DNA from 2 places in the Bradyrhizobium sp. USDA 4369 genome. Region 2 is predicted to be linked to the other one. Evidence: riboswitches for the same ligand, from Rfam matches in the RefSeq annotation. Region 2 holds a riboswitch; the other holds the start of a gene.

Region 1 (15,518 bases), 530 kb from region 2:
TCACCTCCGATTCCGTCACCTGCGCCAATTCGTCGGCGGTGCCGACGATGGTGTAGGCGATCAGATGCGGCAGATGGCTGGTGATCGCGAGCACCCGGTCGTGATGATCCGGCGTCATGATCTCGACCTTGGCGCCCAGCGCGGCCCAGAATGCGCGCAGACGATCGATGGCGTCGGGATCGACGCCATCCGGCGGCGTCAGGATGCACCAGCGATTGATGAACAGCTCGGCGAAGCCGGAATCGGGCCCCGAATTCTCCGTGCCCGCCACCGGATGGGCCGGCACGAAGTGCACATGCGCCGGCAGATGCGGGGCCATGTCGCGGACGATCGCGCCCTTGACCGAACCGACATCCGAAACGATGGCACCGGGCTTCAGATGCGGCGCGATCTCCTCGGCGACCGGACCGCAGGCGCCGACGGGAATGCAGAGGATGACGAGGTCGGCATCCTTTACCGCCTCGGCATTGCTCGCGACGACGTGGTCGACGATGCCCAGCTCGGCGACGCGCGCCCGCGTCTTCTCCGAGCGGGCCGTGGTGACGATCTCGCCGGCTACGCCTTGCAGGCGCGCTGCGCGCGCGATCGAGCCGCCGATCAGGCCGAAGCCGATCAGCGCAATGCGTTCGAATTTTCCCGCGACGCTCACTTCGGCCCCATGAATTCGCTGAGTGCATCGACGGCGAGACGATTGGCCTCCTCGGTGCCGATCGTCATGCGCAAGGCGTTCGGCAGCTTGTAATTGGCGAGCGCCCGCAGCACGAGGCCGCGCCGGGTCAGGAAGGCGTCGGCCTCGACCGCGGTCTTGCCCGTCTCGGTGGGAAAATGGATCAGGATGAAATTGGTGACGCTCGGCGTCACCTTCAGCCCGAGCTTGCCGATCTCAGCGGTCAGCCAGTTGCGCCACTTTTCCGTGTGCGTCTTCGACATCTGCTGATGCGCGGTGTCCTCGATCGCGGCGACCGCCGCCAGCATCGCCGGGGACGAGACGTTGAACGGCCCGCGGATGCGGTTGATGGCGTCGACGATGTGCGCCGGGCCGAACATCCAGCCGACGCGCAGCGCGGCGAGGCCGTGGATCTTGGAAAAGGTGTGCGTGACGACGGTGTTCTCGGTGGTCGCGACCAGCTCGATGCCGAACTCATAGTCGTTGCGCGAGACGTAGTCGGCATAGGCGGCGTCGAGCACCAGCACGACATGCGCGGGCAGGCCGGCGCGCAGCCGCTTGACCTCGTCGAACGGGATGTAGGTGCCGGTCGGATTGTTCGGGTTGGCGAGCCACACCAGCTTGGTGCGCGGCGTCACCGCGGCGAGGATCGCATCGACATCGGTGCGGTACTCCGTCTCCGCGGCGACCACGTTCTTCGCGCCGCAGGCCATCGTCGCGATCGGGTAGACCAGAAAACCGTGCGTGGTGGAGATCGCCTCGTCGCCTTGGCTGAGGAAGGTGTGCGCCAGCAGATTGAGGATCTCGTCGGAGCCGGCGCCGCAGACGATGCGGTCGGGATCGAGGCCGTAGGTGCGGCCGATCGCCTCGCGCAGCACCCGCGACGTCCCCTCGGGATAATCTTCGAGATGGCCGGCCGCGCTCTTGAACGCCTCGATCGCCTTCGGCGAAGGGCCGAACGGCGTCTCGTTGGCTGACAGTTTGAACACCTTGCGGCCCGGCTCGGGCTTCGGGCTCTTGCCCGGCGTATAGGGCGCAATGTCGAGAATGCCGGGATTCGGCACGGGGCGGGACATCATGAACTCCGGACGATGATCACTGGCGCAGCGCGTCTCAGCTCGGAACCGTATAGCGTTTGGCATGGCCGCCGACGAGGGCTGCCGAGCGCACCGAGGCGCCCGCCGCGATCAGGGCCGCCTTGATGCTGTCCAGGTTGGACGGCGCCTCGATCGATACCAGCAGCGCGGCGCTGTCGAAGGCGGTATCGGGCACCGCAATGACGTCGGCGAGCGGCGACAATGCGCGCGACACCTGCGCATTCCAGCCGGAGACGCGGATGCTCCAGGTCTCGACCTCCAAGACCAGCGCGTCGTCGGCAACCCGCGATACTGCGAACACCGGCAGCGCGGCTGGATGGTCGGCGCGCTCGATGAAGGGCATCCGCGCGATGATCTTCGGCGCGCCGGCGGGCTCCAGCGTGATCCACCACGGCGTATGGCCCGAACTCGTCGACACCAGCGCGAGATCGCCCTTCGAGCGCGCCACCGCTTCGACGGCAGCCTGCGCGCTGAAATGCGCCACATACGGGACCACGAAGCCGAAATGGAACCGGGCCGAATCGCGCATCGCGGATTCGCCGACCGAGACGTCGGCATGCACCGAGAACGGGGCCTGAACATAGGTGAAGGTCGACACGATCACGCGCCAGATGCCCTCGACGGTGTCGAGCGGCAGGATGCCGCGATGGCGCTGCACCAGGCGGCGCATCATGTCGGCCTCACGGGCCGGGCGGAACGCCGACCCGACCTCCTGCGTCTTCTTGACCTTGATCAGCCGGTCGATGATGTCGGCCCGGTTCATCAGCAGCTGATGGACCTGCTCGTCGATCGCGTCGATCTCCTTGCGCAGATCGGCAAGCGAGGGCGGGGCGGGCGGCGGGTTCGACATGGTCGCTGTCACTCTTCGTGGGCCACGGAGGAACGCGCGGCCGCTGGGAACGGATGCCGTTCTGTCCGATGCGCCGGGCCTGCGCAACAGCAAGTTTACCTTGTGCGGCCTAGGCTTGGCTGGATTGCAGCCGTGGAGCGCCCGATCGGCGGTCAACCCCTGCTTGCCTTGACGAGGAGCGCCCGCGGGACTAGTTTCTGCTCGTTCCGTGGTCATTTGAGCCGGCCGGCTTGCAGCCACGTTAAACAATTCGCTAAACAGGCCGGGGACGTTATCGATCCCGGCCGAACCCCAGTTCAGGCCGGGTTTTTCATGGCCTGATATGTCACGTGGTTCGGGAGCCCTGGCCGGATGGCCGGGGTGAGAGACATGACAGGCCTGACGCCGAAATCCACATCCTCGCTGCGCACGATCGCGCCCCAGGAACGTTCCGAGGAGCGCTCGCACGAGGTCGACCATCCGAGCTCGCTGGTCGCGCAATTCGGCGCCGACAAGCCGCTCAAGCTCGATTGCGGCGTCGACCTGTCGCCGTTCCAGATCGCCTACCAGACCTATGGCGAACTCAATGCCGACAAGTCCAACGCGGTGCTGATCTGCCACGCGCTGACCGGCGACCAGCACGTCGCCAACCGCCATCCGGTCACCGGCAAGCCCGGCTGGTGGGAGACGCTGGTCGGCAAGGGGCGGCCGCTCGACCCGAGCCGCTATTTCATCATCTGCTCCAACGTCATCGGCGGCTGCATGGGCTCGACCGGGCCGGCCTCGCTGAACCCGGCGACCGGCAAGGTCTGGGGCCTCGACTTCCCGATCATCACCATCCCCGACATGGTGCGGGCGCAGGCGATGCTGATCGATCATCTCGGCATCGACACCTTGTTCGCCGTGGTCGGCGGCTCGATGGGCGGCATGCAGGCGCTGCAATGGACGGTGGCCTATCCGCAGCGCGTATTCGCCACCTTGGCGATCGCCTGTGCGACGCGGCATTCGGCGCAGAACATCGCCTTCCATGAGCTCGGCCGCCAGGCCGTGATGGCCGATCCCGACTGGGATCATGGCCGGTATGCCGACAAGGGCATTCATCCGCATCGCGGCCTCGCGGTCGCGCGGATGGCCGCGCACATCACCTATTTGTCGGACGCCGCGCTGCATCGCAAGTTCGGCCGCCGCATGCAGGACCGCGAGCTGCCGACCTTCTCGTTCGACGCCGATTTCCAGGTCGAGAGCTATCTGCGCTACCAGGGCTCGTCCTTCGTCGAGCGCTTCGACGCCAATTCCTATCTCTATCTGACCCGCGCGATGGACTATTTCGACATCGCCGGCGACCATGACGGCGTGCTGGCGGCGGCGTTCCGCGGCATCAAGACCCGCTTCTGCGTGGTGTCCTTCACCAGCGACTGGCTGTTCCCGACGTCGGAATCGCGGGCGCTGGTGCATGCGCTCAACGCGTCCAGCGCGCGGGTCTCGTTCGCCGAGATCGAGACCGACAAGGGACACGACGCGTTCCTGCTCGATGTCCCTGAGTTCTTCGACATCGCCAGCGCGTTCCTCGATTCCGCCGGCAAGGCGCGCGGCCTCAAGGTTGCGAACGGAGGCTGAGCCATGAGCATGCAGGGTGTGTTGCCGCTGAACGGCTTTTCCGGCGGCGAGGTGCTGGCCTATCGGCCCGATCATCTCCTGGTCGCCGGCATGGTCGAGCGCGGCTCCAAGGTGCTCGACATCGGCTGCGGCGACGGCGACCTGCTGCAGCTCCTGGAGAGCCGCGGCATCGACGGCCGCGGCATCGAGCTGTCGCGCGAGGGCGTCAATCATTGCGTCGCCAAGGGGCTCGCGGTGGTGCAGGGCGACGCCGACACCGATCTCGTCGACTATCCCGACGATGCCTTCGACTATGTGATCCTGTCGCAGACGCTGCAGGCGACGCGCCGGCCCAAGGCCGTGCTCGAGAACCTGCTGCGCATCGGCCGCCGCGCCATCGTCACCTTCCCGAATTTCGGCTTCTGGCGGCTGCGCCTGCAACTGCTCGTCGGCGGCCACATGCCGCGCACCGACAATCTGCCCTTCACCTGGTACGACACGCCGAACATCCATTTCTGCACCATCAAGGACTTCGTGCAGCTCTGCGACGAGATCGGCGTGAAGATGGAACGCGCCGTCGCGCTTGATAGTTACGGCCGTCCCTTGCGCGTCGCGATGCCCTGGTGGTTCTGGAACATGTTCGGCGAACAGGGCGTGTTCCTGCTGAGCCGGGCGGAGAAGGGGCGGTAGGGGCGGGCGGCCCCGGGGCGCTGCCAAAGTTTGGTTCTCGCTCTCTTCACCGTCATGGCCGGGCCTGTCCCGGCCAGCCACGTCGTTCGGCATTCGGGTAGCTACGTGGATGCCTGGGACAAGCCCGGGCATGACGAGTAACACAATTGCAGCCGAGCTTAGGGCGAGAGGTAGTCGATGCCTCTCCACCGTCATGGCCGGGCCCGCCCCGGCCATCTACGTCGTTCGGCATTCGGTGAGCTACTTGGATGCCCGGGACAAGCTCGGGCATGACGAGTAACACAATTGCAACCGAGCTTAGGGCGAGAGGTGGTCGATGCCTCTCCACCGTCATGGCCGGGTCCGACCCGGCCATCCACGTCGTTCGGCATTCGGTGAGCTACGTGGATGCCCGGGACAAGCCCGGGCATGACGAGTAACACAATTGCAACCGAGCTTAGGGCGAGAGGTGGTCGATGCCTCTTCACCGTCATGGCCGGGCCTGTCCCGGCCAGCCACGTCGTTCGGCATTCGGTGAGCTACGTGGATGCCCGGGACAAGCCGGGGCATAACGAGTGACACAATTGCAACCGAGTGTCGGGTGAGAGATGTTCGATGTCTCTCTCCGCCGTCATGGCCGGGCTTGTCCCGGCCATCCACGTCCTGCAGTATGGCGTCATGGCGGGTGGCTACGTGTATTTCATGACCAATCGTCCCAATGGCGCGCTCTATGTCGGCGTGACCAGTGATCTCGTGCGCCGCGTCTATCAGCATCGATGTGGTCTGGTTGATGGCTTCACCAAGCGGTATGGCCTGAAGCGGCTCGTTTACTTCGAAGTCTTCGACGACATTCAGAGCGCGATCCAGCGCGAGCACAACATCAAGCATTGGTCGCGTGCCTGGAAGGTTCGGCTGATCCTTGCGGGCAATCCCAACTGGGATGATCTCTACGACACGATCGCAACATAGAGCGCGCACGAGGAGACACGTGGATGGCCGGGACAAGCCCGGCCATGACGAGCCCGGGGTTGGCGGATTTCACGTTTCAAAGAGCAGAGCTGGTTGAGACAGGTCGAAGAGCAGAGTCAGTTCGGACATGATCGCGCATCCTCGCCGCGCCGTTGCGCCCGAGCTTTGCGTCACGCATCGCCTCCGATAACGCAGAGGCGCAGGGAAGGCCGGATGCTGGCCGCACCCATGGCCCGCCTGCGGAAAAGTATGCAGGCGGCAGGTACCACAGGTCCGAGCCGGAACACCCGGCCTTCCCTGCGCGATGGTTGTACGGCTGCTTCGCGTTCTCCCCGGTGCGCCGGGCTTTCTGGCCACCGTCCCCAAGTGAAGCTTCGCCTGAGTTGACACCAGCGTCGGGGTGTCAGGACCGCGCGACTTGACCGTGCGTGCCGGAATTGTTCGTCCGCGCGAGCGAACCCACGCGCAACCCGACACGCCCACCGCATCCCGCCTCAGCGTTCGTGACGACCGCGATACGCCCCTTGCTGTGAGGCGGGACGGCCGAAAATCTGCGCTTGATTTGCCCGACGGTGCAAGAGGTTGTCATGCGACAAACTAACACGACGGGCAGTGGATACATGGTAGACATGCGTGGATTGCCCGTCGGGCAGCGAGAACAGTGCGCACCGCGATCAGCGCCCGCCCATCTTGAGCAGATTTGGCAGCTCGCGCATTTGCTGCAACAGATTTGAACAGGCGGGCGCCAATTGCAGTTCGACGTCTGGGTCGCCGCCGCTGAAGCCGAGGACCTGCATGCCCGCAGCATGCGCCGCAGTAACGCCTGACAACGAGTCCTCGATCACGAGGCAGCGCGCGGGCGCGATCCTGAAGGTCTGCGCAGCGTGCAGGAAAAGACCAGGGTCCGGCTTCCACGAACCCACTTCGTAGGCGCTGAAGATGCGGCCTTCGAAATAGTTCAGCAATTTTGTCAGTCCGAGTGCGTGCCTGATCTTCGACATCGGCCCGTTCGATGCGACGCAGAACGGAAGAGTGATCTCCGCAAGCGCCGCATGTATCCCCTCGACGGGTTGCAGTTCGGCTTCAAATTCCAGTGCAGTTGCTCGCCTCACGCGAGCCTCGAAATCTTCGCCGACGCGGCGTCCCAATCGCCGTTCGATTTCTCGCACGCAATCGGCGAACTTCAATCCGCGGAAGAGCCTTTTGGCCTCTTCCAGGTCGATGGACATTCCTTCGTCGGCTGCTGCACGGGCCAAAACGCCGAGTGCGATTTTCTCGCTATCGACCAAAACACCGTCTGAATCGAAGATGATCAGCTCTATCAAGATGGAGGACCCGCGTCTGGCACGTGGAAATCAAGAGACAGCGCAGAGAGCGATATCAGAAGTCTTGAGGTAAGCACACCTTCCGTTGCGCGTGGGGTCGTATTCACCGGGTTGGTGCGCCCCGTGCGGGCCTACGCTCGACGCTGGGATGAACGCTGCGTACAATGGAAATAGCTGAAACGTCCAAGCACGCGCGAGGTACTCCCATGAAATCCTTCCGCAAGGAGCTGTGGTTCGACATTGCCGGCCGGCGCGGGTTCGTCAACATCACGGGTCAGGTCGAGGCGGCGCTGCGGGAGAGCGGCGTCCGTGAGGGGCTGGTGCTGGTCAACGCCATGCACATCACCGCCTCGGTCTTCATCAATGACGACGAGAGCGGGCTGCACCACGACTACGAGCAATGGCTGGAGAGGCTGGCGCCGCACGAGCCCGTGTCCGGCTATCGTCACAACCGGACCGGTGAGGACAATGCCGACGCGCATATGAAGCGTCAGATCATGGGACGCGAGGTCGTGGTCGCAATCACCCATGGCAAGCTCGATTTCGGCCCGTGGGAGCAGATCTTCTACGGCGAGTTCGACGGCGGCCGGCGCAAGCGGGCGCTGATCAAGATCATCGGGGAGTAGGCAACGACGTTGCGCGTTCGGATGATGCACGTCGCGCGACGTCATTGCGAGGCGCTGTTGCGCCGAAGCAATCCAGGATGGTTCGAAGACGGGACTTTGGATTGCTTCGCTTGCGCTCGCGATGACGGATGGCTAGAGCGCGAGTTGATCCTCGGCTGCGACGCTTGCGAGCACTCGGTCTTATAATCGTCCGTGTTGGACTATGCCGCGGACGATGCGCGTCCTGCGTCCATCGCAAACACCACCTTGATCTCGGCGGCGACCTTGGGGGTGTTCTCGTCGAGCACGAAATGGCCGGCGTCGAGCCAGACCAGCTTCACGTCAGACAAATCGTCGAGATAGGCGCGGGCGCCGGGCGGGATGAAGAACGGGTCGTGCTGGCCCCAGACGATCAGCGTCTTCGGCTTGTGCGTGCGGAACGCGGCCTGCCATTCCGGATAGAGCGCGAGGTTGGTCTTGTAGTTCTCCAGCAGGTCGAGCTGATAGTCCTGGGTGCCCGGACGGTCGAGCAGTGCCTGGTCGAGGAGCCAATTGTCCGGATTGACCGCCTGCGGATCGCGGGCGCCGACCAGCCACTGGAATTTCGTGCCCTCGAGGCTGAGCAACTCGCGGGCTGGCCTCTCGGTTTCCGGCGTGCGCTTGTCCCACAGCGGCAGCAGCACCCTCTTCGGCGCTTCGCCGACGCCCTCGATGTAGGCGTTGGTGTTCTGCAGGATGAAGCCCTTCACGCGCTCCGGGCGCCGTGTGAACAGGCGGAAGCCGATCGGCCCGCCATAGTCCTGCATGTAGAGGATGTAAGAATCGAGCCCGAGCACGTCGACGAGCCCTTCGACATGCGTAGCCAGATTGTCGAACGTGTAGGCGAACTCGTCGCGCGATGGCGCATCGGAATGGCCGAAGCCGATGTAGTCGGGCGCGATCAGATGGAAGCGGTCGGCGAGCGCCGGGATCAGGTTGCGAAACATCTGGCTGCTGGTCGGCAGGCCGTGCAGCAGCAGGATGGTCGGTGCCGTGGGATCGCCGGCCTCGCGGTAGAACACCTTGCGGCCCTGGACGGTCGTGGTCTGGTAGCGGGTCTGGTGGGTCATGAGGAGCCTCCTGGTCTCGGACGGCCGTAGCGCTCGCTGGCCGCCAGTGCCCTGGTTCTATGCCTTCCAGAATTGGGCGGGAGACACTATGTTTGAGAAGAGGCCTCTCATGAATTGGAAGGGTGTTCATGGATCGTCTGGACGCCATGGCGGTGCTGCTGGCCGCCGCCGACGCCGGCAGCCTGTCGAAAGCCGGCCGGACACTCGGGCTGCCGCTGGCGACCGTCAGCCGCAAGGTGGCTGAGCTCGAAGCGCACCTGAAAGCCGCGCTGCTGATCCGCTCGGCCAAGGGGCTGGAGCTCACGCCTGCGGGGCGATCCTATGTCGCGGCCGCCCGCGCGATTCTGGAGCAGGTCGCCGAGGCCGAGCGCGCCGCCAGCGGTGAATATTCCGAGCCGAAGGGCGATCTCGTGGTGACGGCGCCGGTCATGTTCGGCCGGCTGCATGGGCTGCCGGTGGTGACACGCTTCCTGGCCGCCTTTCCCGATGTCGCGGTCGACCTCGTGATGACCGACCGTGTCGCGCACTTCCTCGACGACCAGGTCGATGTCGCGCTGCGCATCGGACAGCTGCCGGATTCCAACCTGATCGCGACCCGGCTCGGCAGCGTCCGTCACGTGATCTGTGCCAGTCCCGGCTATCTCGCAGCCAACGGCCGCCCGGCCACCCCGGAGGACCTGGCGCGGCACCGCGTGATCTCGTTCCAGAGCGTGTCGGTGCCGGGCGCCTGGCCGTTGGAGGCCGACGGCTCCGAGATCACCGCCAGCTTTCGCGCGCGTCTCGGCGTCAACACCCTCGATGCCGCGATCGAGGCGGGGCTGTCAGGGGCCGGCCTGGTGCGGGCGCTATCCTATCAGGTCGTGGATCATGTCCGCAGCGGCCGGCTGGCGCTGGTGCTCGAAAACTTTGAACCCGCGCCGCGCCCCGTGCATCTCGTTCATGACGGCCAGAACCGACTGCCGCTGAAGCTGCGCGCCTTCGTCGATTTCGCCGTGCCACTGCTGCGGCAGCGGCTGGTGGAGGCGGCGATCTGAGGTGGCAACGGGGACCGAGATCAGCTGCTGCAAGCAGGCTGTCATCGCCCGGCTTGCTGCCGCGGGCGATGACACTTGGAACGTGGCGGCGGCGACGGCTTCATGCTGAGGGATCTCTCCTTATTTCGGGCCGGACATCATCGCCTGCGGTCTGAGAGGCTGACGGAGAATCTCTGCCTCCTCACCCCGCCATCGACCGCGGATCGCGCGGTCCCCATCGCCCGGCCTCGACCAGTGCGATGAACCGCTCGACGGCTGCGTTGAACAGCGCCGGCTCCTCCAGATTCAACACGTGGCCGGATTTCGGAAAGAAGGTCAGCCCCGATGCCGGCAGATGCCGCTTCAGGAACAGGCTCGGCTCGATGCAAGAATCGTCCTCGTCGCCGCAGATGATCAGCGCCGGCGTAGCGACGCGGCGGATGGCGTCGGTCATGGTGTAGATCGAGGGCCTCGCGCCCTGGAAGCCGCGCATGGTGTTGGCCGAGCCCTTGGCGTCATGGCGGCCCAGCGCGGCGTAGAAGTCGGCGTGGCCGCGCGGGTCCTTGACCAGGAAGGGAATGCGGCCGGGGGCCTCGCGGGTCATCTTGGCGGTCTCGGCTGCGCCCAGCGTCTCGAACTGCTCGGCGGTGGCGCGGCACTGGGCGCGGAAGGCATCGAGCTGCGCCAGGTCCGAGCCGGAGCCGACCCCGGCCAGCACCATGGAGCGGATGCGCTGGGGCGCGTTCAGCGCCACCTGCAGCGACGAGTAGGAGCCCATCGACAGGCCGACGAAATGGGCGCTGGCGATGCCGAGGTGATCGAGCACCGCCAGTGCATCGGTGTAGAAATGCACGTAGCTGTAGAGGTCGGGCGAGGCCGGCACGTCCGACGGTGTATAGCCGCGGGCCGCGTAGGCGATGCAGCGATGGCGGCGCGCGAAATAGCGTAGCTGCGGCTCCCAATTGCTGTGATCGGCGGCGAATTCGTGCAGGAAGATGAGCGGCGTGCCGGTGCCAACCTCTTCAAAGTACAGGCGAACACTATCCGTGGCTGTTGCGTGTGGCATCGTAAGCCTCCTCCGTCTTTCGTGTATTTAAGTAAAATCTCCCGTATTGCGCGATGTCCGGCAGGCGCTCTGCCTCGACTCGGCCGTTGGACAGACTCCGAATCACCTCCTGTTTGCCGTGATTTCGCCATCGATCGTCATGGTTTCGTCACATCCCGACTTTTTACGGACCAGCGCTGGCGGCTCACACGGGAGCCGGGCTGGGACAAGGGGGTGCCAAGTCAGGGTACCGGGGGAAGTAACAGAAGGAACGAGTATGGTTGTGTCTACCCTTCGCCGGTCGCTTCACATCGTTGCGCTGACCATGTGCTCGGCAGTGATTGCCGTCACCGCAACACCGGCTCAAGCCCGTCCGCATCACGGCTCGGGGCATCATGCCCACCGCAGCCACGGCGGCCATCACTACGCCAAGCGTCATTTCCACCACCGCTCCGCCCGGATGTCGCGCTGGGAGCGCGGCGTGGCGCGGATGCAGGTCAGCAGCGTCGGCGACGCGCAGGCCAGCCTGATGATGCCGGGCACCGCGTCCGACGGCATGGCGATGTCCGGCGGCATCGGCGGCGGCAGCAGCGTCGTGGCGGCAGCGCGGAGCTACATCGGCAGCGGCAATCCGACCGGACGGCGCAGCCTGTGGTGCGCGCGGTTCATGAACATGGTGCTGGAGCGCACCGGTCATCGCGGCACCGGCTCCGACATGGCACGCTCCTTCGCGAGCTACGGCCAGCGCGTCTCCGGCCCGCAGGTCGGCGCCATCGCCGTGATGAGCCGCCGCGGCGGCGGCCATGTCGGCGTGGTCTCGGGCATCGACGCCCAGGGCAATCCGATCGTCATCTCCGGCAACAACGGCCACCGGGTCCGCGAGACCGCGGTGTCGCGCGGCCGCGTGTACGCGTATGTGCTGCCGAACTGATAAGTCCCTCGAACTCGGCACTGGAACTGATGAGTTGAGCCGCTTCGGCTCGGACACTCTGCGCCTCCCCCGCATGCGGGTGGGGCTGCCCCACGAAGACTGCTCATAGGGCTGCCCCCACCCCAGCCCTCCCCGCAAGCGGCGAAGGGGGGCGAACTGTTGGCGCGGTGAGAGTTCGGGTCCAGGCTCCGCTCATGCCGTCATTGCGAGCGAAGCGACGCAATCCAGAGCCACGCAGACGACTCTGGATTGCTTCGGCTCCTCGCAATGACGCGGGGAGAGAGGCGGAGCTCTTCCGGAGCACGCGGGAGAAGAGGGGCTCACACCAGCCGCGGCTGCTGCACCGCGAGTTCGTCGCCGAGCGCGATGTCGCCGGCCTCGATCACTTCGGCGTAGATGCCGCATTCATTGTTGCCGCGGTGTTTCATCAAAGCGGGCGGGATGTCGAGGTCGCGGACGGCGGTGTCGGGGTCGACGTTGACGGCGGCGCAGCGGGTGGTCGTCTTCACCACCTTGAGCCGCGCCGCGCCGATCCGCAGCGTCTCGCCGAGCAGCGCGGCCTCGTGCCAGGCCGGCCAGCCGGTGACGTAGATGTTGGCGCGGAAGCGCAGCGGATGCACGGTCGCGCCGACCATCTGCTCGATCTCGGCGATCGAGGCGAGGTTGATGATCGAGACCACCTTGCGGGCGAGATCCGTAAAACTGTAGCCGCCGCCGGACAGCAGCCTGGCCGGTCCGCGCAGCTCGTCGGCGAATTCGCGCGCAAAGAACGATTCGATCGCGGCGCGCCCATCGACGCTTTCGAGATCGCCCGCGGCGACGATCGCACCGTCCTTGCGGATGGTCAGCACGTTGGTCGCGTCCTCGAAGAACGTCTTGAAGCCGGCCAGCCGCTCATTGCGCATCAGCATCAGATAGGCGGTCTTGGGCTTCCACACCGGGGCCTCGGGATCGAAGCCGGTCGGGCCGTTCTCCAGCGCGTAGCGGCGGTCGGCCGGCAACGTCTGGCCGGCCCGCAACGGGGCCGCCTGCAGTGGTTCCGGGGTAAGGCCCTTGATCGGATAGCGATACAGGCCGGTGATACGCGCGGGGCTGATTTGGCTCATGGCCGCGGTCATAGGAGATTCCTCCAGCGGCGGCCAGGGCACACGAATTTGTGAAGCGGCCCCTTCCGTTTTCGGGCCGCCTTCCCACATTTCAGCTCAAGCTTGGCGCAAGCCGGCGACGTGGACGGTGGCGGCGTTGATGGATGTCAACGTGCGCGGACCGGAACCCAATGAAGATGCTGGAACCGTGCCTTCGGGGCGTCACAGCAGGCTGAGGGAAACATCATGAATATCGAAAAATATACCGAGCGCGCGCGGGGCTTCATCCAATCGGCGCAATCGCTGGCGGTGCGCGACGGCCATCAGCAGTTCTCGCCGCTGCATCTCCTCAAGGTGCTCCTCGACGACAGCGAAGGACTCGCGGGCGGTCTGATTGATCGCGCCGGCGGCAATTCGCGCGCCATTCTGAAGGCCACCGAGGATGCGCTGGGCAAGCTGCCGAAAGTGTCGGGCAGCGGCGCCGGGCAGATCTATCTGTCGCCCGAGCTGGCGCGTGGCTTTGACGCGGCGGAGAAGGCGGCCGAGAAGGCCGGCGACAGTTTCGTCACCGTCGAGCGGCTGCTGCTCGGCCTGACGCTCGACAAGAACAGCGAGACCGGCAGCATCCTCGCCAAGGGCGGCGTCACCGCGCAGAACCTCAACGCGGCGATCGAGAGCTTGCGCAAGGGGCGCACGGCCGATTCGGCGACCGCCGAGAACGCCTATGATGCGCTGAAGAAATATGCCCGCGACCTGACCCAGGCGGCGCGCGACGGCAAGCTCGATCCGGTGATCGGCCGCGACGAGGAGATCCGCCGCACCATCCAGGTGCTGTCGCGGCGGACCAAGAACAATCCCGTGCTGATCGGCGAGCCCGGCGTCGGCAAGACCGCGATCGTCGAAGGCCTTGCGCTGCGCATCGTCAATGGCGACGTGCCGGAGAGCCTGAAGGACAAGCGGCTCTTGTCGCTCGATCTCGGCGCGCTGATCGCCGGCGCGAAGTATCGCGGCGAGTTCGAGGAGCGGCTGAAGGCCGTGCTGCAGGAGGTGACTGCGGCCGAAGGCACCTTCGTGCTGTTCATCGACGAGATGCACACCCTGATCGGCGCCGGCAAGGCCGATGGCGCGATGGATGCGTCGAACCTGTTGAAGCCCGCGCTGGCGCGCGGCGAACTGCATTGCATCGGCGCGACCACGCTCGATGAGTATCAGAAGCATGTCGAGAAGGACGCCGCGCTCGCCCGCCGTTTCCAGCCGGTCTATGTCACCGAGCCCACGGTCGAGGACACCATCTCGATCCTGCGCGGTCTGAAGGACAAATACGAGCAGCATCACGGTGTGCGCATCACCGACTCCGCGCTGGTGGCCTCGGCCACGCTGTCGAACCGCTACATCACCGACCGTTTCCTTCCCGACAAGGCCATCGACCTGATGGACGAGGCGGCGGCGCGGCTGAAGATGCAGGTCGACTCCAAGCCCGAGGAGCTCGACTCGCTGGATCGCGAGATCATCCGGCTCAAGATCGAGCAGGAGGCCTTGAAGAAGGAGAGCGATCTCGGCTCCAAGACCCGGCTGCAGGCGCTGGAGAAGGAGCTCGCCGATCTCGAGGAGAAGTCGGCCTCGCTGACCGCGAAATGGAGCGCCGAGAAGGACAAGCTGTCGAACGCGCAGAAGCTCAAGAGCGAACTGGATGCCCTGCGCATCGAGCTCGCCAATGCTCAGCGCCGTGGCGAGTATCAGAAGGCGGGCGAGCTGGCTTATGGCCGCATCCCTGAGCTGGAGAAGCGGCTGGCCGACATCGAGGCCAAGGAGAATGCCGGCGAGATGATGGAGGAGGCGGTCACAGCCAACCACATCGCGCAGGTGGTCTCGCGCTGGACCGGCGTGCCCGTGGACAAGATGCTCGAGGGCGAGAAGGACAAGCTGCTGCGGATGGAGGACAGCCTCGGCAAGCGCGTCGTCGGCCAGTTCGAGGCCGTGCATGCGGTCGCGACCGCCGTGCGGCGCTCGCGCGCCGGCCTGCAGGACCCGCACCGGCCGATGGGCTCGTTCATGTTCCTAGGGCCCACCGGCGTCGGCAAGACCGAGCTGACCAAGGCGCTCGCCGAATATCTGTTCAACGACGAGACCGCGATGGTTCGGCTCGACATGTCCGAGTACATGGAGAAGCATTCGGTGTCGCGGCTGATCGGCGCGCCTCCCGGCTATGTCGGCTATGACGAGGGCGGGGCGCTGACCGAAGCGGTGCGGCGCCGGCCCTACCAGGTCGTGCTGTTCGACGAGATCGAGAAGGCGCATCCGGATGTGTTCAACGTGCTCTTGCAGGTGCTCGACGACGGCCGCCTGACCGATGGCCAGGGCCGCACCGTCGACTTCCGCAACACGCTGATCATCATGACCTCGAATCTCGGCTCCGAGTTCCTGGTCAACCAGCCGGAGGGCGAGGATACGTCCGAGGTTCGCGAACTGGTGATGGGCACGGTGCGGAGCCATTTCCGGCCCGAGTTCCTGAATCGGGTGGACGAGATCATCCTGTTCCATCGCTTGCAGAAGAGCGAGATGGGCCGGATCGTCGAGA
Region 2 (15,518 bases):
TGGCGATGATCTTCGACAAGCCGTCGACGCGCACCCGCGTGTCGTTCGATGTCGGCATGCGCCAGCTCGGCGGCGAGGCGATCATGCTGACCGGCACCGAGATGCAACTCGGTCGCGGCGAGACCATCGCCGACACCGCGCGGGTGTTGTCGCGCTATGTCGACGCGATCATGATCCGCATCCTCAGCCATGAGGCGCTGCTCGAGCTCGCTGCGCACGCCACCGTGCCGGTCATCAACGGCCTGACGCGGCGCTCGCATCCCTGCCAGGTGATGGCCGACGTGATGACCTTCGAGGAGCATCGCGGGTCGATCGAGGGGCGCACCGTCGCCTGGACCGGCGACGACAACAACGTGCTGGCCTCCTGGGCGCACGCCGCCGAGCGCTTCAAGTTCCGCCTCAACGTCGCCACGCCGCCTCAGCTGTCGCCGGGCAAGCCGATGAAGGATTTCATTCGCGCCACCAAGGCCGACATCCATCTCGGCCACGACCCGGAGGCGGCGGTGAGCGGCGCCGACTGTGTCGTCACCGACACCTGGGTGTCGATGGGCGACAAGGACGGCGAGCACCGCCACAATCTGCTGAAGCCCTATCAGGTCAATTCAAAGCTGATGTCGCTGGCCAAGCCGGAGGCGATCTTCATGCACTGCCTGCCGGCGCATCGCGGCGAGGAGGTCACCGACGAGGTGATCGACGGCCCGCAATCGGTCGTGTTCGACGAAGCCGAAAACCGCCTGCACGCGCAAAAAGGCATCCTGGCCTGGTGCTTCGGCGAGCGGGCGTAAGGGCGACTGGTCATCCATCACGGGGCGTCGTCCCGGACAACCGAGCGCAGCGAGGGCAGAGCCGGGACCCATACCGCGTGATCCAACTTGTTTGCACCGGTGGCCGTTGATCTGCGGCCTTGGCGCGATGGTCGTTAGTTGATCGCCGTTTGGTCTCGGGCCGAGTTTGAGATGTGGCGAGCGGCTCGCCATGTTCTGCGTCCACATCGGACGGGTCACGACCACCGATGTCCTTCGATAGCGTCCGCGGTATGGGTCCCGGCTCAAGGTCGGGACGACAGCCGGAGAATGCCCTTCCATTCGTTCCAATCATCCCCAAATACGCCCGATGACAGCCAATTCCCCCGACAACGACATCCATCTCGATACCGGCCGGGCGCCCTCGGCCGTGCCGGTCGACGACGCCGTGCTGCCGTTCGAAGTGTCCGCCCTCGATCTGCGTGGGCGCCTCACCCGCATGGGGCCGGCGCTCGACGACATTCTCACCAAGCACGCTTATCCGGCGCCGGTCGGCAAGCTGCTCGGCGAGGCCATCGTGCTGACGACCCTGCTCGGCTCGTCACTGAAATTCGACGGCCGCTTCATCCTGCAGACCCAGACCGACGGGCCGGTGTCGTTCCTGGTGGTCGACTTCCAGGCGCCCGACCGCCTGCGCGCCTATGCGCGCTACGACGAGGCGCGCCTCTCGGAGGCGAGGGACTCCGGCGCACTGCTCGGCAAGGGCCATCTGGCGATGACCATCGACCAGGGTCCCGACATGAGCCGCTACCAGGGTCTCGTCGCGCTCACCGGCGGCAGCCTGGAGGAGGCCGCGCATGAATATTTCCTGCGCTCCGAGCAGATCCCGACCCGCGTGCGCCTCGCCGTCGGCGAGGAGTGGAGCGGCGGCAAGCTTCGCTGGCGTGCCGGCGGTCTGTTGACGCAGTTCCTGCCGCAGGCGCCCGAGCGTCTGCGCCAGGCCGATTTGCATCCCGGCGATGCGCCCGAGGGCACCGAACTCCATGCCGTCGAAGAGGACGAGGCCTGGGTCGAGGGCCAGTCGCTGGTTGCCACCGTCGAGGATGTCGAGTTGATCGATCCGGCGCTGTCCGGCGAGCGTCTGCTCTATCGCTTGTTCCACGAGCGCGGCGTCCGCGTGTTCGACTTGGTGCCGCTGCAGGCGCGCTGCTCCTGCTCGCGCGACGCTGTCGCCAACATGCTCAAGAGCTTCTCCGCCCAGGACCGCGCCGACATGGTCAAGGACGACAAGGTCGTCGTCACCTGCGAGTTCTGCTCCTCGGTCTATCAGTTCACCCCGCATGAAGCGGGCGTGACGGAGAACTGAGCGGCTCTCTCGTCGCGTTGCGGCGAGAGTAACTGGGTGATCCTCGTTCTACACACGTCATCACGAGCGCAGTGACGCGATCCAGAGCCGTTGACGCCGCTCTGGATTGCGTCGTCACTTCGCTTCTCGGGATGACGACAAGGATGAGCTCGCAGGTGAGCAAGGCGATGTGCTGGCCCCGACGGGAAAATGCATCGCAGCGAGCAAGGATCTTTGTTAGCAAGGTGTTGCGCCTCGGATGCTCCGTCCGAGCACGCATGCCACACGCATGCCAATTGCCCGTCGCGTTACGACCCCGGCTAGTTCAACACCCTCTTGCCGCCGTCCGGACTGTCGAGCGAAAACGCCGGCACCGCGATGTCGAAGTGCTCGCCGCTCGCGCTCTCCATCTGGTAGGAGCCCGCCATGAAGCCGGAGGCGGTGGTGAGCGGCACGCCGGAGGTGTATTCGAAGCGCTCGCCGGGCGCGAGCACCGGCTGCTCGCCGACCACGCCCTCGCCGCGGACCTCCTGCTGCCGGCCGACCCCGTCGGTGATGATCCAGTGCCGGCTGCGGAGCTTCACCGTGTCCTCGCCGGTGTTGGTGATGACGACTGTATAGGACCAGAACCAGCGGCCATCCGCGACCGAGGATTTCTCGGGCAGAAAGTTCGGTTCGACGGTCACTTCGATCTGGCGAGTCACGGCGCGGTACATGAATGCATTGTAGCGGAAACTTGCCAGGGAACCAATCCGGGGCGTACCCAGCTTTCAACACAGTTCCAGATTATGGCACCAGAATCGCGGACTCCACCGTTCGCACACGCGGCTCCGTCGTGATTTTCGGACCGGAGACCGTGACGGCCGGCGCAGCTTGTGGATAGCGAAGCGATCGGGTTGTGCGTCCGCTGTCGCCGTCAGGTCTTGGAATTGGTCTTGGAACCGGATTTCGAACCGGATCTTGAATCGATCCCTTCGAGCCTGTGCCTGGCGTCGATCAAAAACCGGGGCACGGCTGAGCTGATAAGTCCTTCATCGCTTGCGCAAAAATTGCGCAGCCTTACATTCCCTTTGCCGTGCCTCTCGGGCTGGCAGCCTTGACGTGGTGCCTGATGACGTCGATTGCCGATCGCATTGCCGGACCGTCCGTCCCCGGAGCCGCTGCTGGGCCTGCGCCGGCGGAGACTGCTGCGCCCGCGAGCGTCGCAGCACCCGCGATCACCTTCCCGGCGGTCGGCGAGCGCGAGCTGCGCTTGGACCTGTTTCGCGGGCTGGCCCTGTGGCTGATCTTCATCGACCATCTGCCGCCGAACCTGCTGACCTGGTTCACGATCCGCAATTACGGCTTCTCCGACGCCACCGAGATCTTCATCTTCATCTCCGGCTACACCGCGGCCTTCGTCTATGGGCGGGCGATGCAGGATGCCGGCTTCATCGTCGCCACCGCGCGCATCCTGCGCCGGGTTTGGCAGATCTACGTCGCCCACGTCTTCCTGTTCACGATCTTCCTCGCCGAGATCTCCTACGTCGCGACCAGCTTCGAGAACCCGCTCTACACCGAAGAGATGGGGATCATGGACTTCCTGAAGCAGCCGGACGTGACGATCGTCCAGGCGCTGATCCTGCGCTTCCGTCCGGTCAACATGGACGTTTTGCCGCTCTACATCGTGCTGATGCTGTTCTTGCCGCTGATCCTGTGGCTGATGCGCTGGCGCCCTGACGTGACGCTCGGGCTGTCGGTCGTGCTCTACGCGGTCACCTGGGAGTTCGATCTCTATCTTTCGGCCTATCCGAATGGCTTCTGGGCCTTCAATCCGTTTGCGTGGCAGCTGCTGTTCGTGTTCGGCGCGTGGTGTGCGCTGGGCGGCGCCAAGCGCATGTCACGCATCCTGAACTCCCCGATCACGCTCGGTATCTGCGTCGCCTATCTGGTGGCGGCGTTCTTCGTCACGCTGACCTGGTACATCCCGCAGCTCGGTCATCTGATGCCGCGGCGAATCGAGCAATGGATGTATCCGATCGACAAAACAGACCTTGACGTGTTGCGTTTTGCCCATTTCCTCGCACTCGCAGCACTCACCGTCCACTATCTGCCCAAGGATTGGCCCCCGCTGAAGTCGCGCTGGCTGCGTCCGTTGATTGTTTGTGGGCAACACTCGCTGGAGATCTTCTGTCTCGGCGTGTTTCTGGCGTTTGCCGGACACTTCGTACTTGCCGAAGTGTCCGGCGGCGCCATGATGCACGCCTTGATCAGTCTGAGTGGCATTCTGGCCATGTGGGGAGTTGCCTCGCTGATTTCGTGGTACAAGCGTGAGGCCGATAAGGGTGCGGCGCGGAAGGGTGCGCGCAGCAACGCGGATATGGCGGGAGGGGGCTGATGAAGTCCGTCTCGTGGTTAAGGTTTGGTGTCGCGGCGCTGGCGATCTCGCTGGCCGGAGTCGCTTGGGCCGAAGATGCACCGCAAAATTGCGAGGTGCCGGCCTACCTGCTGACGACCGAGAGCCCACTCTCAAAAGTTGCAGATGCCGTGAAGAATGGCCGTCCGCTTGATATTCTGGTGGTGGGGAGCCGCTCATCCGCCATTGTCAGCGCCTCCGACGCCAATGCGTACCCCGCCCGGCTGCAGGCGGCTCTGAAAGAGAGGCTGCCGTCCGTCTCCGTCAATATCAGCGTCGAGCTGCAGCCGAAGAAAACAGCAGAGGAAACGGCTGCCAATTTTGTTAAACTGGTGGAAGGAAAAAGGCCTAATTTGGTCGTCTGGCAAACCGGTACGGTCGACGCCATGCGGTCCATCGATCCTGATGAGTTTCGTCAGGCAGTCAATGACGGTGTCGCGACGCTGCAGAATGCGGGGGCTGATGTCATCTTGATGAACCTGCAATACAGCCCGCGCACGGAGACCTTGATCTCCGTGCCGCCCTATATCGACAACATGCGGGTGGTGGCGCAGCAGCGCGACATTCCGCTGTTCGATCGCTTTGCCATCATGCGGCAATGGAACGAGCAGGGCGATTTCGACCTGTTCAATCCGACGCACGGGATCGAGCTGGCCAAGCAGGTTCACGACTGTCTCGGCCGGGCGCTGTCGAAGTTCATCATCGACGCGGCGCATCTCGGGCCGGCACAGCAGAACTAGGATCCGTCTTGTTCATGACTTCCACCTGTAAAGACCGCGTATCCGGAAACTGGAAGACGCTGTCCGCCGTCGTCGCCATGGTGCTCGCGCTCTCGATGAGCGCGCAGCTGGCGCGTGCCGACGGCGCTGCCCCGCCTGCGCCTGACGCAGAGACCGTTTCGATCGGTGAGTTACGGCCGACCATCGGCCACATGATGCTGGCCCAGGCCGGCAGCCAGGGATCGCGGCCAGATCGCCGCGGTGCGCCCATCGGCCGCCGCTCAGCCATCGCCGCCGCCGACCCAGCCCGCGACGCCGGAGATCAGCGCGCCGGGCACGCCCGCTCAGCCTCTCGCGGCCACGCAACCCGCGTCGCAGCAGAGGAGCATCACCGACCGGGCGATCGACAAGGTCAAGCAGGTCGCGAAGTCGGCGACCGACATCTTCAACCGCGTGCCGTGCCTGCCGCCGAAGGGTGTGGCCAAGAAGAACTTCATCTCGCTGCCGCACGTTGCCAACAAGCTGGCTTCGGGACTGCCGGTCGTCATCGTCGCGTTCGGTTCGTCCTCCACGCAGGGCTATGGTGCGAGTGCGCCGGACTACACCTATCCGAACCGGCTCGCGGCGCAATTGCGCCGGCAATATCCGATGGCCGACATCAGCGTCATCAACGCCGGCGTTGGCGGCGAGGACGCGCCGGAGATGATGAAGCGGCTCGAGACGTCGGTGATCGATCATCACCCCGATCTCGTGATCTGGCAGGTCGGGACCAATGCCGTGCTGCGTGATCTCGATCCGGCCGAAACCGCAAAGCTGGTCGAGGATGGCGTCGCCAAGATCCAGGCGGCGGCCTCCGACGTCGTGCTGGTCGATCTGCAATATTCGCCGCGCGTCAATGAGCGTTCCGAGAATGCCAGCCGCATGAACAAGCTGCTCGGCCGCATCGCCGAGCTGCATCACGCCGGCATCTTCCCGCGCTTCGAGGTGATGCGCGACTGGCACGAGCGCCAGGCGATCCCGATCAATGAGTTCGTGATCTCGGACGGCCTGCACATGAGCGATTGGGGCTATGCCTGCTTCGCCCAGTTGCTTGGCGACGACATCATTCGCTCGGTCGGTCAGGTCAAGCTCGGCGTCAACGCCCCGGCCAACGTGCCGACCTACCGGCCGATGTGATGAGGGGCGAATAGTGAGTAGCGAGTAGGGAATGGCGCGTAGCGAATAGGGAATGAGGTCGTTCTATTCGCCACTGACTACTCCCTATTCGCCACTTCGCCATTCGCTACGCCGCCCTCAGGGCGGCGTCGAGATCCGCGATCAGATCGTCGGCATGCTCGAGGCCTGCCGAAAAGCGGATGAAGCCCTCGCTGATGCCGAGTTCGGCGCGCGCCTCCGGCGACAGCCGCTGATGCGTCGTCGTCGCGGGATGCGTGACCAGCGTCTTGGAGTCGCCGAGATTGTTGGAGATGCGCGCGAGCTTGAGGCCGTTGAGCGTGCGGAACGCGCCGGCCTTGCCGCCCTTGACCTCGAAGCCGACCAGGGTCGAGCCGGCGCGCATCTGCTTCCGGACGGTCGCCGCCTGCGGATGGTCCTCGCGGCCGGGATAGATCAGTCGCGAGATCTTCGGATGCGTCGCAAGAAAATCCGCAACCTTCGCCGCGTTCTCGGTCTGCGCGCGGACGCGCACGGCCAGCGTCTCCAGGCCCTTGAGCAGCACCCAGGCGTTGAAGGGCGAGATCGACGGGCCGGTCTGGCGCATGAAATTGTGGATGTGCTCGGCGATGAAGGCCTCCGAGGACAGGATCACGCCGCCCAGGCAGCGGCCCTGGCCGTCGATATGCTTGGTCGCGGAGTAGACGACGACGTCGGCGCCGAGCGCGAGCGGGCTCTGCCAGATCGGCGTGGCGAACACATTGTCGACGATCAGCCGCGCGCCGTGGGTATGCGCGATCTCGGCGATGGCCGGAATGTCCATCACGTCGAGCGTCGGATTGGTCGGGCTCTCCAGGAAGAACGATTTGGTGTTCGGCCGGACCGCCTTCTGCCACTGGTCGAGATCGAGCCCGTCGACCAGCGTCGACTCGATGCCGTAGCGCGGCAGCAGGTCCTCGACGACATAGCGGCAGGAGCCGAACAGCGCCTTCGCGGCAACGACGTGGTCGCCGGCGCGCAGCGGGGCCAGGATCGCGGTGGTCACTGCAGCCATGCCGGTGGCCGCGGAACGGCAGGCCTCGGCGCCCTCGAGCTCGATCATGCGGCGCTCGAACATCGCCGTTGTCGGGTTGGAGAAGCGCGAATAGATGAAGCCGGGATCCTCGCCCTTGAAGCGGGCCTCGCATTCTTCGGCGGTGGCGTAGACGAAACCCTGGGTGAGGTAGAGCGCCTCGGCGGTCTCGCCGAATTCGGAACGCAAGCTGCCGGAATGCACCAGCCGGGTTTCGGGGCGATATTGAGCGAACGACGCGGGCGCCTTCGCGGGGGACTTCGACATGTGACCTCCATCGTGACCGCCGCCTCCGGCGACGGGCACAAAAAAACCGGCCTGGGATAACTTCCTCACGGCCGGGATCACATTCGTCCCCGGCCTGTTTAGCGACTTATTTAACGTGGCTGCAAGCCGGCCGGCTCAAATCACCACGGGATAAGTGCTGCTCTTAGTCGTAACCGACCTTCCCGTCAAGCCAGCCATCGGATAACCGGTAAAAAGACCCTATATAGGCTCGATAAGCCGCCGTTCCGGCGCCTGCAAAGGATCAGGTCTTGCCGTTTTCGCTCCCTCCCGACGCCCATGGCATCCTGCCCGATCGCATGATCGTGGCGATGACGGAGGCCGGCCTGATCATCCCGGAATATGATTTCGTCGAGAGCCAGATCCAGCCGGCGAGCCTGGATCTGCGGCTCGGTGACGTCGCCTATCGGGTGCGCGCGAGCTTTTTGCCGGGGCCGGGATCGACGGTGGCCGAACGCATCGACGAGTTGAAGCTGCATGAATTCGCGCTCGCGGATGGCGCGGTGCTGGAGACCAACTGCGTCTACATCGTGCCGCTGCTGGAGAGCCTGGCGCTGCCGAAGGATATCGTGGCTGCGGCCAATCCGAAAAGCTCGACCGGCCGCCTCGACGTGTTCACCCGGGTGATCGCCGACGGCACTCGCCGCTTCGACATGATCGGCGCCGGCTATCACGGCCCGCTTTATGCCGAGATCAGCCCCAAGACGTTTCCGGTCTTGCTGCGTGAAGGCTCCCGCCTGTCCCAGGTCCGCTTCCGCTACCGCGACGCGGTGTTGACGGAGGCGGAGCTGAACGCGCTGCATCGGGTCGAGCGGCTGGTCGACCGCGATGATGCCGATCTCGCCGGCGGCGTGGCGCTGTCGGTCGATCTGTCGGGCGCCAATGCCAATGGCTATGTCGGCTATCGCGCCAAGCGTCATACCGGCGTGGTCGATGTCGACCGCCGCGGTGGCTATGCGGTCGAGGAGTTCTGGGAGCCGATCAAGGCGCGGCCCGATGGCAGCCTGATCCTCGATCCTGGCGAGTTCTACATCCTGGCCTCCAAGGAGGCCGTCCAGGTGCCGCCGGACTACGCAGCGGAAATGGTGCCGTTCGATCCGCTGGTGGGCGAATTCCGCGTGCATTATGCCGGCTTCTTCGACCCCGGCTTTGGCTATGCCGGTGCGGGCGGGCATGGCGCGCGCGCCGTGCTCGAGGTGCGCTCGCGCGAGGTGCCGTTCATTCTCGAGCACGGCCAGATCGTCGGCCGTCTCGTCTACGAGAAGATGCTGGCGCGCCCGGATGCGATGTATGGCAGTCGCATCGGCTCGAACTATCAGGCCCAGGGCCTCAAGCTCTCCAAGCACTTCCGCAGCTGAGGATCGTTCACTTGGTCAAGAGCACGCCCGGCGCCGTTGACGCCGGGCTGCGCTGTCGGTTCTCTGCCTCAGACGATATGCAGCTGCGACTGATGTGCCAGCAGCGCCGCGACCGAAACGTGATCGAGCGTCAACGTGTCGTGCGCCGCGTCCGCAATCACGGCGTTGCCGTGGCCATCGTCATGGATCGCGGCCAGCAGAGCCTGCTGACTTGCGAACAGGCCCGGGCTGAATGCGATCGTATTGCGCGCCGGATCGAAGTCGGTGATGCGGATATCCCCGAAATGCGAGGCGAAGACGAACGCATCATGTCCGGCGTCGAATCGCACCAACGGATCGCCGCCGTTTGCGGCGGCCGCCCCCGTGCCTGCCCCTGCCACGCTGATCGTGGCTCCGCCCTTGCCGTCGGCGGCAAAGTGGAATCGGTCCAGCGTGTGCAGCCCATCATAGGTCGCCGAGGCGCTCAATGTCAGGCTATGGCCGTCATAGCTTGCGGGCGCCTTGTCCCGCCAGCCGGCTGACCAGGCCACGACTCCATCGAGATTCAGAGGTACGCCGATGATGCCATCATGATTGAGATCTTGATGGAAGGCGAGCTCCGCTGTCTCGAGTTCGGTGCTGGTGCCGGCCACTTTCTCGAACGGCTTGCTGACGAGATTGCCGAGCGGGTCGACGGTCCAGACGCTGTAGACTTCGGACCCTTGCAGCTTCCAGGCGACCTGATAGCCGTCCGCCGTCGCTTCGGCGCCGACCGGAACCCAGCCGTTCTGTAATCCGGCGATGACCGGTTTGCCATTGGCCTTCAGCTCGATGCTGCCCCATCCTCCGATCTGATTGATGAAGTAGTTGATGCCGTGCTGCGACAGGCTGGTGTTGCCGCTGAACTCGATCAGCACGTCGGCATAGGCTTTGGCTGCGGCGACCGCCGGGTCGACGCGGACCAGGCCGGCGCCGGCCTTGTCCGTGTCCTTCATTTCCAGCGCCGTCTGCTGCATGACGTCCGACACTGCGAAGGGAGTCAGTTGAGAGTTTGCCGCCAGCATCAGCGCGGCGAGTGCCGCGACCGTCGGCGTCGCGGCCGAGGTGCCGTAGAAGTCGACGAGAGCCGGCACCGAGGTGGCAATATTGTCGACGCCCGAGACCGTCACGGGATGTAGCTGAACGGGCAGTGGCAGCCGGTTGCCATGATCATCGAAGAGAAGCTGAGTGCCCTGGCCTGACGACGAGAAGCGCTCGTTGACGAGCTCGCCTCCGAACGGCGGCGTATTCGCGCTGTTGACGGCGCCCACCGAGATCGCGCCCGGCACCATGGAATGCCCGAACACGGTTCCGGTGTTGGAATATTGCAGCGTGGCGTAGTGGCGGCCGTTGTGAGCCGCTACCTCCCTGATGATGCCCGGATCCACATCGGAGGCGTTGTCGATCACCACCTGGTAGGTGCCCGGCTTGTCGAAAAAGTACTCAGTCCATGGATCGTCGGGAACGCCGAAGCGAATATGATTGGTCGTTCCCTGCCACTTGCCGTCCTGGAAGACATGGATCTGCAGGTTGGCCTTCGCCTGCCCGTAAGCCTCGTCCCACCACAACAGGAGCGGCGTCTCGCTCCCTGGCTTGGGGTCGACGGTGATGTTCTGAACAATGCTGCCATTGAAGCTCATGGCGTTCTTGAACGTCATGCCGCCGTATTCACCCGATACGCCTTTCCAGGCACCTTGATAGCCGGCGCCGTCATTGTTCCCGGCGAGGGTCACGTATGTCACGCCCTTCGCGACGACCTCCTGAATGGCCTTGGCGATCGGACCGTTCTGGAACATCGGCTCGTGATAGTAGAAGATGTCGTCGCAGATGACCTTGCACCCCGCATCCGCGAGCTTTCGGATTCCGTCGGCGAAGTTCTGCTCGCTCCCCCATGCGCTGTAGAAGGCGAGGCTCGCGCCTGGGGCGATCGTATGCACGATCTGCAGCATCGCGCGGCCCTCGTCGATTCCGGACGTCCCCTCTTTGAGGATTTCGATCGATGACGGCAGCGCGCCGCTCGCTTTGTCAGCGTCGGCACCTTTCAGGAAATCGTAACTGTCCGAGAGCAGGCCGATCTTGATTCCCTTTCCGTCCCCGCTGGCCGCAGTCTGGTCCATCGCTTGACGCAGCTGTTGAGGCGTGGCTCCGACCTTGCCGGTGGTGTCGATGGTGTCTCCGTTCGACCACGCTTTGTGCAAGAGCGATGTCTGACTTTGCGTCGCCGGCGTCGGGCTTCCGGCCGAGATTTTGGATGCACTCGGAGCCGTGTCGAGGGCCGGCGCGCCGACCGTATCGGAGTGCGCGGCAACGTCGTGATGCGGCGCGACGGCGACGGCATCATGCCTATTTGCGGGTGCATCCCTTTCAGCGGCGAAGAAGGTTAAGTTGCCGGTGAAGGGGGCAAGGAATGAGAAGCCTGACGTTTCGCCGGCCTTGGCCGCGGTGCTTGGGATGGGTCCGGCAAGAGCGCTCATCCAGGCGGTGAGCGGAGAAGACGTCTCACTCGAAGACGCAGCCAGCGCGCTGACGGACCATCCGGGACCAGAGATGTCCGCGCTCTGCTCGAAGGCGGAGGGCGGCGTTTGGTCACTGTCGTGGTCGAAGGGCGTGTGTTCGCGCGACGCGGTGCTCGGGAGCCGGAGGCCCCAGTGCCAAGGCGTGAGTTCAGCGCCACTGAGGTCGAGATAGGTCGAATAAAGGCCACCAGCTGCAGCCGTGCCGCTGGCATTGCTGAGGTTGCCGGAGCTGGCCGTCTGCGCTGTGGACGCGGTCGCGGTACTTTGTAGCTCGATCAGTTGCCGCAGCGAGTCCAATCCGTCGCCCCACAGATCGAAGATCGAATCGGTCGATCGAAAGATGTTGAGTTCAGTAGGCAGAAAAACATCTTTAGGTTGTATTTTTGGCGGCATGTCGGCGCTCCTCCGTAACCGTTGCACGGTAGGATCATAGGGGGCACACGTCATTTCTGCCGAGCAAAATGTTTGAGCCTCTCCGCATAGAATTTGGTCAACAAACGTTGTGGTTGTATGAGGAGTCATTCTCCGATGCGGGTTGGTGACTGGTATGCAGGACCGCGTCTTGCGCGCGTGAAGTGCGCACATGATCGCGACATCGACTGAGAATGCGATGCTCGCGCACAAATCCGAGCGCGCCGCTATGGCATCAGGCATGCCTCGCTGCAGCGCGATATCTGCGAGAGTTGCTTTACTCGTGCCTGCGTCCTCGTCAGAGCCCCATGAGCGAGCTCGCGTGTGGCGCTCTGCTGCGTCGTGCTACAGACACCCTTGCTCCGGCCCCGATGACAACTCAGCTCTTCACGGCGGATCGGATTGGGAGAAGAAATGTCCGAATACAGCCTCGCCGATAGTTCGGTCGAGCGGGCCCCACCGAAGCAGGCGGAAAGACAGCCCCGCAGCGCGTTGTCTGACGGGCCGATCCTGCGTACGCTGTTGTCGCTGGCGTGGCCAAACATCATTGCGAACTCGGCCGGCACCTGCGTCGTGATCGCTGAGACGTCCTATATCGGCCGGCTCGGCATCGAGGCGCTCGCCGCAATGGCGCTGGTCTTTCCGTTGGTGATCCTGACAATGACCATGTCCGGCGGCGCCATGGGCGGTGGCGTCGCTTCGGCGATCGCGCGCGCGCTCGGCGCCGGCGACACCGAGCGTGCCTCGACGCTTGCCGCGCATGCGCTGTTGATCGCGCTGTCGTTCGGTGCAACCTTCATGGTCGGGATGCTGATGTTCGGTCCCCGCCTGCTCGAAGTGCTCGGCGGCCGCGGTGCGGTGCTCGAACATGCCACGGCCTACCTGCAGGTGTTCTTTGGTGGGGCCATCCTGCCGTGGCTGATGAACGCGATGGCGGGCATTCTGCGCGGCACTGGCAATATGAAGCTGCCATCGTTCATGATCCTGAACGCGGCGGTGTTGCAGATCGTGCTGGGTGGAACGCTGAGCCTGGGCCTCGGGCTCGGCATGCGCGGCGTCGCGGCCGGTGCGCTGCTCGCCTTCAGCGCCAGCATCTCTGTGATGGGCTGGTATCTGCTCTCGGGACGCGCCCGTGTGCGGCCGAAGCTGTACGGTCTCAAGATCAGCCGCGCGATGTTTGCCGACATTCTCAAGGTCGGCGCGATCGCCTGTTTCTCGCCGCTGCAATCGGTGCTGTCGATCGCGATCTTCACGCATATGCTGGCGACGTTCGGCACGGCCGTGCTCGCCGGCTACGGCATCGGCGCGCGCCTGGAATTCATGATGACGACCGTCGCGTTTTCGTTCGGCATGGCCTCGGTGCCGATGGTCGGCATGGCGGTCGGCGCCGAGCGGATCGCAAGGGCTCGCCGGATCGCCTGGACGGCGGGGCTCGTCTCGTTCGTCACCGTCGGCGCGCTCTCGACCTTGATCGCGATCTTTCCGCAATTATGGGTCGACATCTTCACGCAGGACCCGGGCGCGCGGACGGCGGGAGCGCATTATCTGAGAATCGCGGCGCCGATGTACGCCTTCATCGGTCTCGCGATCGCCTTGTATTTCTCTTCTCAGGGAGCGGCGAAGGTGATCGGCCCCGTGCTCGTGCAAACGGTGCGGCTGGTGTTCATCGCCGCGGGCGGCAGCTATCTGCTGGCTGGCGAGACGACTGAAACGGGGTTCTTCCTGCTGGCCGCCTCCTCGATGGTGCTGCTTGGCGTGCTCACCCTCGCCAGCGTCATGCTGACGCGCTGGGGGCCGAAGCCGGCGGTCGCCGCACTGCGCCCGGCCGTCGTGGCGGCCGAGCTGAAGGGCGCTCCGCCGTCGTCGCGCTGACCGGCCTCTAGCGGCCGAGATCGGCAAGCGTCCGCTGCATGACCGCGGCACCGAGCTCCATCTGCTGCTCGATCGAGGGAGCGATGTCGTGCGGCAGAACGTCGGTGATCCAGATCATGCGGCAGCGCTGCTCGCCGTCGGGAATGATCTGCATCGAGGCATTGTGCCGCTGCATGCGCGCGTCGTCGATGGCATAGACGATCCGCCGTCTTGCGTCGCTGCAGTCGACGAGATGTTCTCGAACCACCTTGCCATTGGCGAAGCTGACGATGCGGACGTCGCCGTCGCGCGTCGTATCGATCACGAAGCCGGGGGCCAGCCGCGTATGCACAGCGCCAAAGTCGCGGACGGCGTCCCAGACCGCGGCTGCCGATGCGGAGATCGGGATATCCTTGCAGATGGATGCCATTGGATGGATGCCTTCACATGTATGCCTTGGCTTCGCTCTCACGGACACACGGCTTCGATGTTGTTGCCGTCCGGATCGATCAGGAATGCCGCGTAGTAGGTCGGGCTGTAATCCGCGCGCGGCCCGGCACCACCATTGTCACGGCCGCCGGCCTTCAGTCCCTCGCTGTGGAATCGGGCGACGCCCGCCTGGTCGGCGGCGCGGAACGCGACGTGGACAGGGCCCTTGGCCGCGCTGCCGTCGAGATAGAGCCACAGTCGCGGCTCGCCCTTCGGCCCGATGCCGGCCGAGGTCTCGTCCTTGCAACAGAGAATATGTCCGAGCGGGGCCAAGGCGGCCGCGTAGAAGCGGACACTGGCGTCGAGATTCCCGACCTTGAGTCCAATATGATCGTACATCGCTGGTCTCCCGTGTTTCGCATGCGCTGGCGCACGCTCCGGGATCAGCTAATCAATGGCGGCTCAGCCGTTCTTGGAGAATCTTGCGCTCGCCGCGCGAGGCTCGGCGAAACTTCAGCGGCGACACGCCGACGGCACGCGTGAAGGTCCGGGTGAAGTTGGACAGATCGGCAAAGCCGACATCGTAAGCGATTTCGGTGACGGCCGTATCCTCGGCGCTCAGGCGCTGGGCCGCGCGCCGCAACCGGGACCGGATCAGATATTGGTGCGGCGTCACGCCGATCGTGGCTGCGAAGAGTCGCAGGAAATGGAACGGGCTGATGCCGGCGGCCCGCGCCGTCTCCGCCAAATTGATGTCGTCGTGGGCGTTGTCGTCGATCCACAGGGCGCTCTCGACGGCGCGGCGGCGGTCACGAAGGCTTGGGCGGGCTGGCCGTTCCTCCCGGCCGGTGACAATCGCCACGAAACGGCCGGCGATCATGTGACCGACTTCGTCAAGTCCGAACGTCTGCTTCTGGGCGGCGATGGCCTGGGCAAGCTCGCCGAGCGCCATGAACTCCGGGAGCGGCGGAATGGCTCCGGCCTGCCATGCTTGGCCGCCACCGATGTCATCGATCACCGCGCCATCGAAGGAGAACGACAGGCATTCGTCGCCGCAGACGTGATCATGTGTACACATGAACTCGTCGCCGGGATATCCGACCAGCAGCGCGCCGGTCACCAGTTCGAAGAGGCGGCCGCGATGCTGACAGCCGAAGCTGCCCTTGCGCACATAAGAGAGCGAGTAGCCGCCATACTGCTCGACAAAAGGACGCTCGCCCCGCG

Evidence for each region. A riboswitch is a leader RNA that binds a small molecule or an ion and turns the genes downstream of it on or off. The one in region 2 is predicted to bind S-adenosylmethionine.
Region 1: it holds a riboswitch for S-adenosylmethionine, as region 2 does, so the genes downstream of both, metX (homoserine O-acetyltransferase MetX) here and ACVIJ6_RS07850 (O-succinylhomoserine sulfhydrylase) in region 2, are expected to answer to the same signal.

Annotation. Positions count from the first base shown of each region.
Region 1 is NZ_JBSRYH010000001.1:1,179,392-1,194,909, reverse strand. It holds gene ACVIJ6_RS05605 (prephenate/arogenate dehydrogenase family protein) at 1-649, opposite strand, end outside; gene hisC (histidinol-phosphate transaminase) at 646-1,743, opposite strand; gene ACVIJ6_RS05595 (chorismate mutase) at 1,781-2,614, opposite strand; SAM riboswitch at 2,813-2,892, shown strand; gene metX (homoserine O-acetyltransferase MetX) at 2,975-4,210, shown strand; gene metW (methionine biosynthesis protein MetW) at 4,214-4,879, shown strand; gene ACVIJ6_RS05580 (GIY-YIG nuclease family protein) at 5,492-5,827, shown strand; gene ACVIJ6_RS05575 (HAD family hydrolase) at 6,502-7,152, opposite strand; gene ACVIJ6_RS05570 (secondary thiamine-phosphate synthase enzyme YjbQ) at 7,359-7,778, shown strand; gene ACVIJ6_RS05565 (alpha/beta fold hydrolase) at 7,979-8,866, opposite strand; gene ACVIJ6_RS05560 (LysR family transcriptional regulator) at 8,995-9,900, shown strand; gene ACVIJ6_RS05555 (alpha/beta fold hydrolase) at 10,082-10,945, opposite strand; gene ACVIJ6_RS05550 (TIGR02594 family protein) at 11,202-11,855, shown strand; gene ACVIJ6_RS05545 (MOSC domain-containing protein) at 12,176-13,003, opposite strand; gene clpB (ATP-dependent chaperone ClpB) at 13,187-15,518, shown strand, end outside.
Region 2 is NZ_JBSRYH010000001.1:1,708,451-1,723,968, reverse strand. It holds gene argF (ornithine carbamoyltransferase) at 1-785, shown strand, start outside; gene ACVIJ6_RS07875 (Hsp33 family molecular chaperone) at 1,114-2,109, shown strand; gene apaG (Co2+/Mg2+ efflux protein ApaG) at 2,409-2,804, opposite strand; gene ACVIJ6_RS07865 (OpgC domain-containing protein) at 3,200-4,465, shown strand; gene ACVIJ6_RS07860 (SGNH/GDSL hydrolase family protein) at 4,465-5,223, shown strand; partial or broken gene ACVIJ6_RS07855 (GDSL-type esterase/lipase family protein) at 5,238-6,378, shown strand; gene ACVIJ6_RS07850 (O-succinylhomoserine sulfhydrylase) at 6,485-7,693, opposite strand; SAM riboswitch at 7,771-7,850, opposite strand; gene ACVIJ6_RS07845 (2'-deoxycytidine 5'-triphosphate deaminase) at 7,963-9,069, shown strand; gene ACVIJ6_RS07840 (S8 family serine peptidase) at 9,138-12,125, opposite strand; gene ACVIJ6_RS07835 (MATE family efflux transporter) at 12,429-13,886, shown strand; gene ACVIJ6_RS07830 (SRPBCC family protein) at 13,894-14,295, opposite strand; gene ACVIJ6_RS07825 (VOC family protein) at 14,334-14,693, opposite strand; gene ACVIJ6_RS07820 (helix-turn-helix transcriptional regulator) at 14,746-15,518, opposite strand, start outside.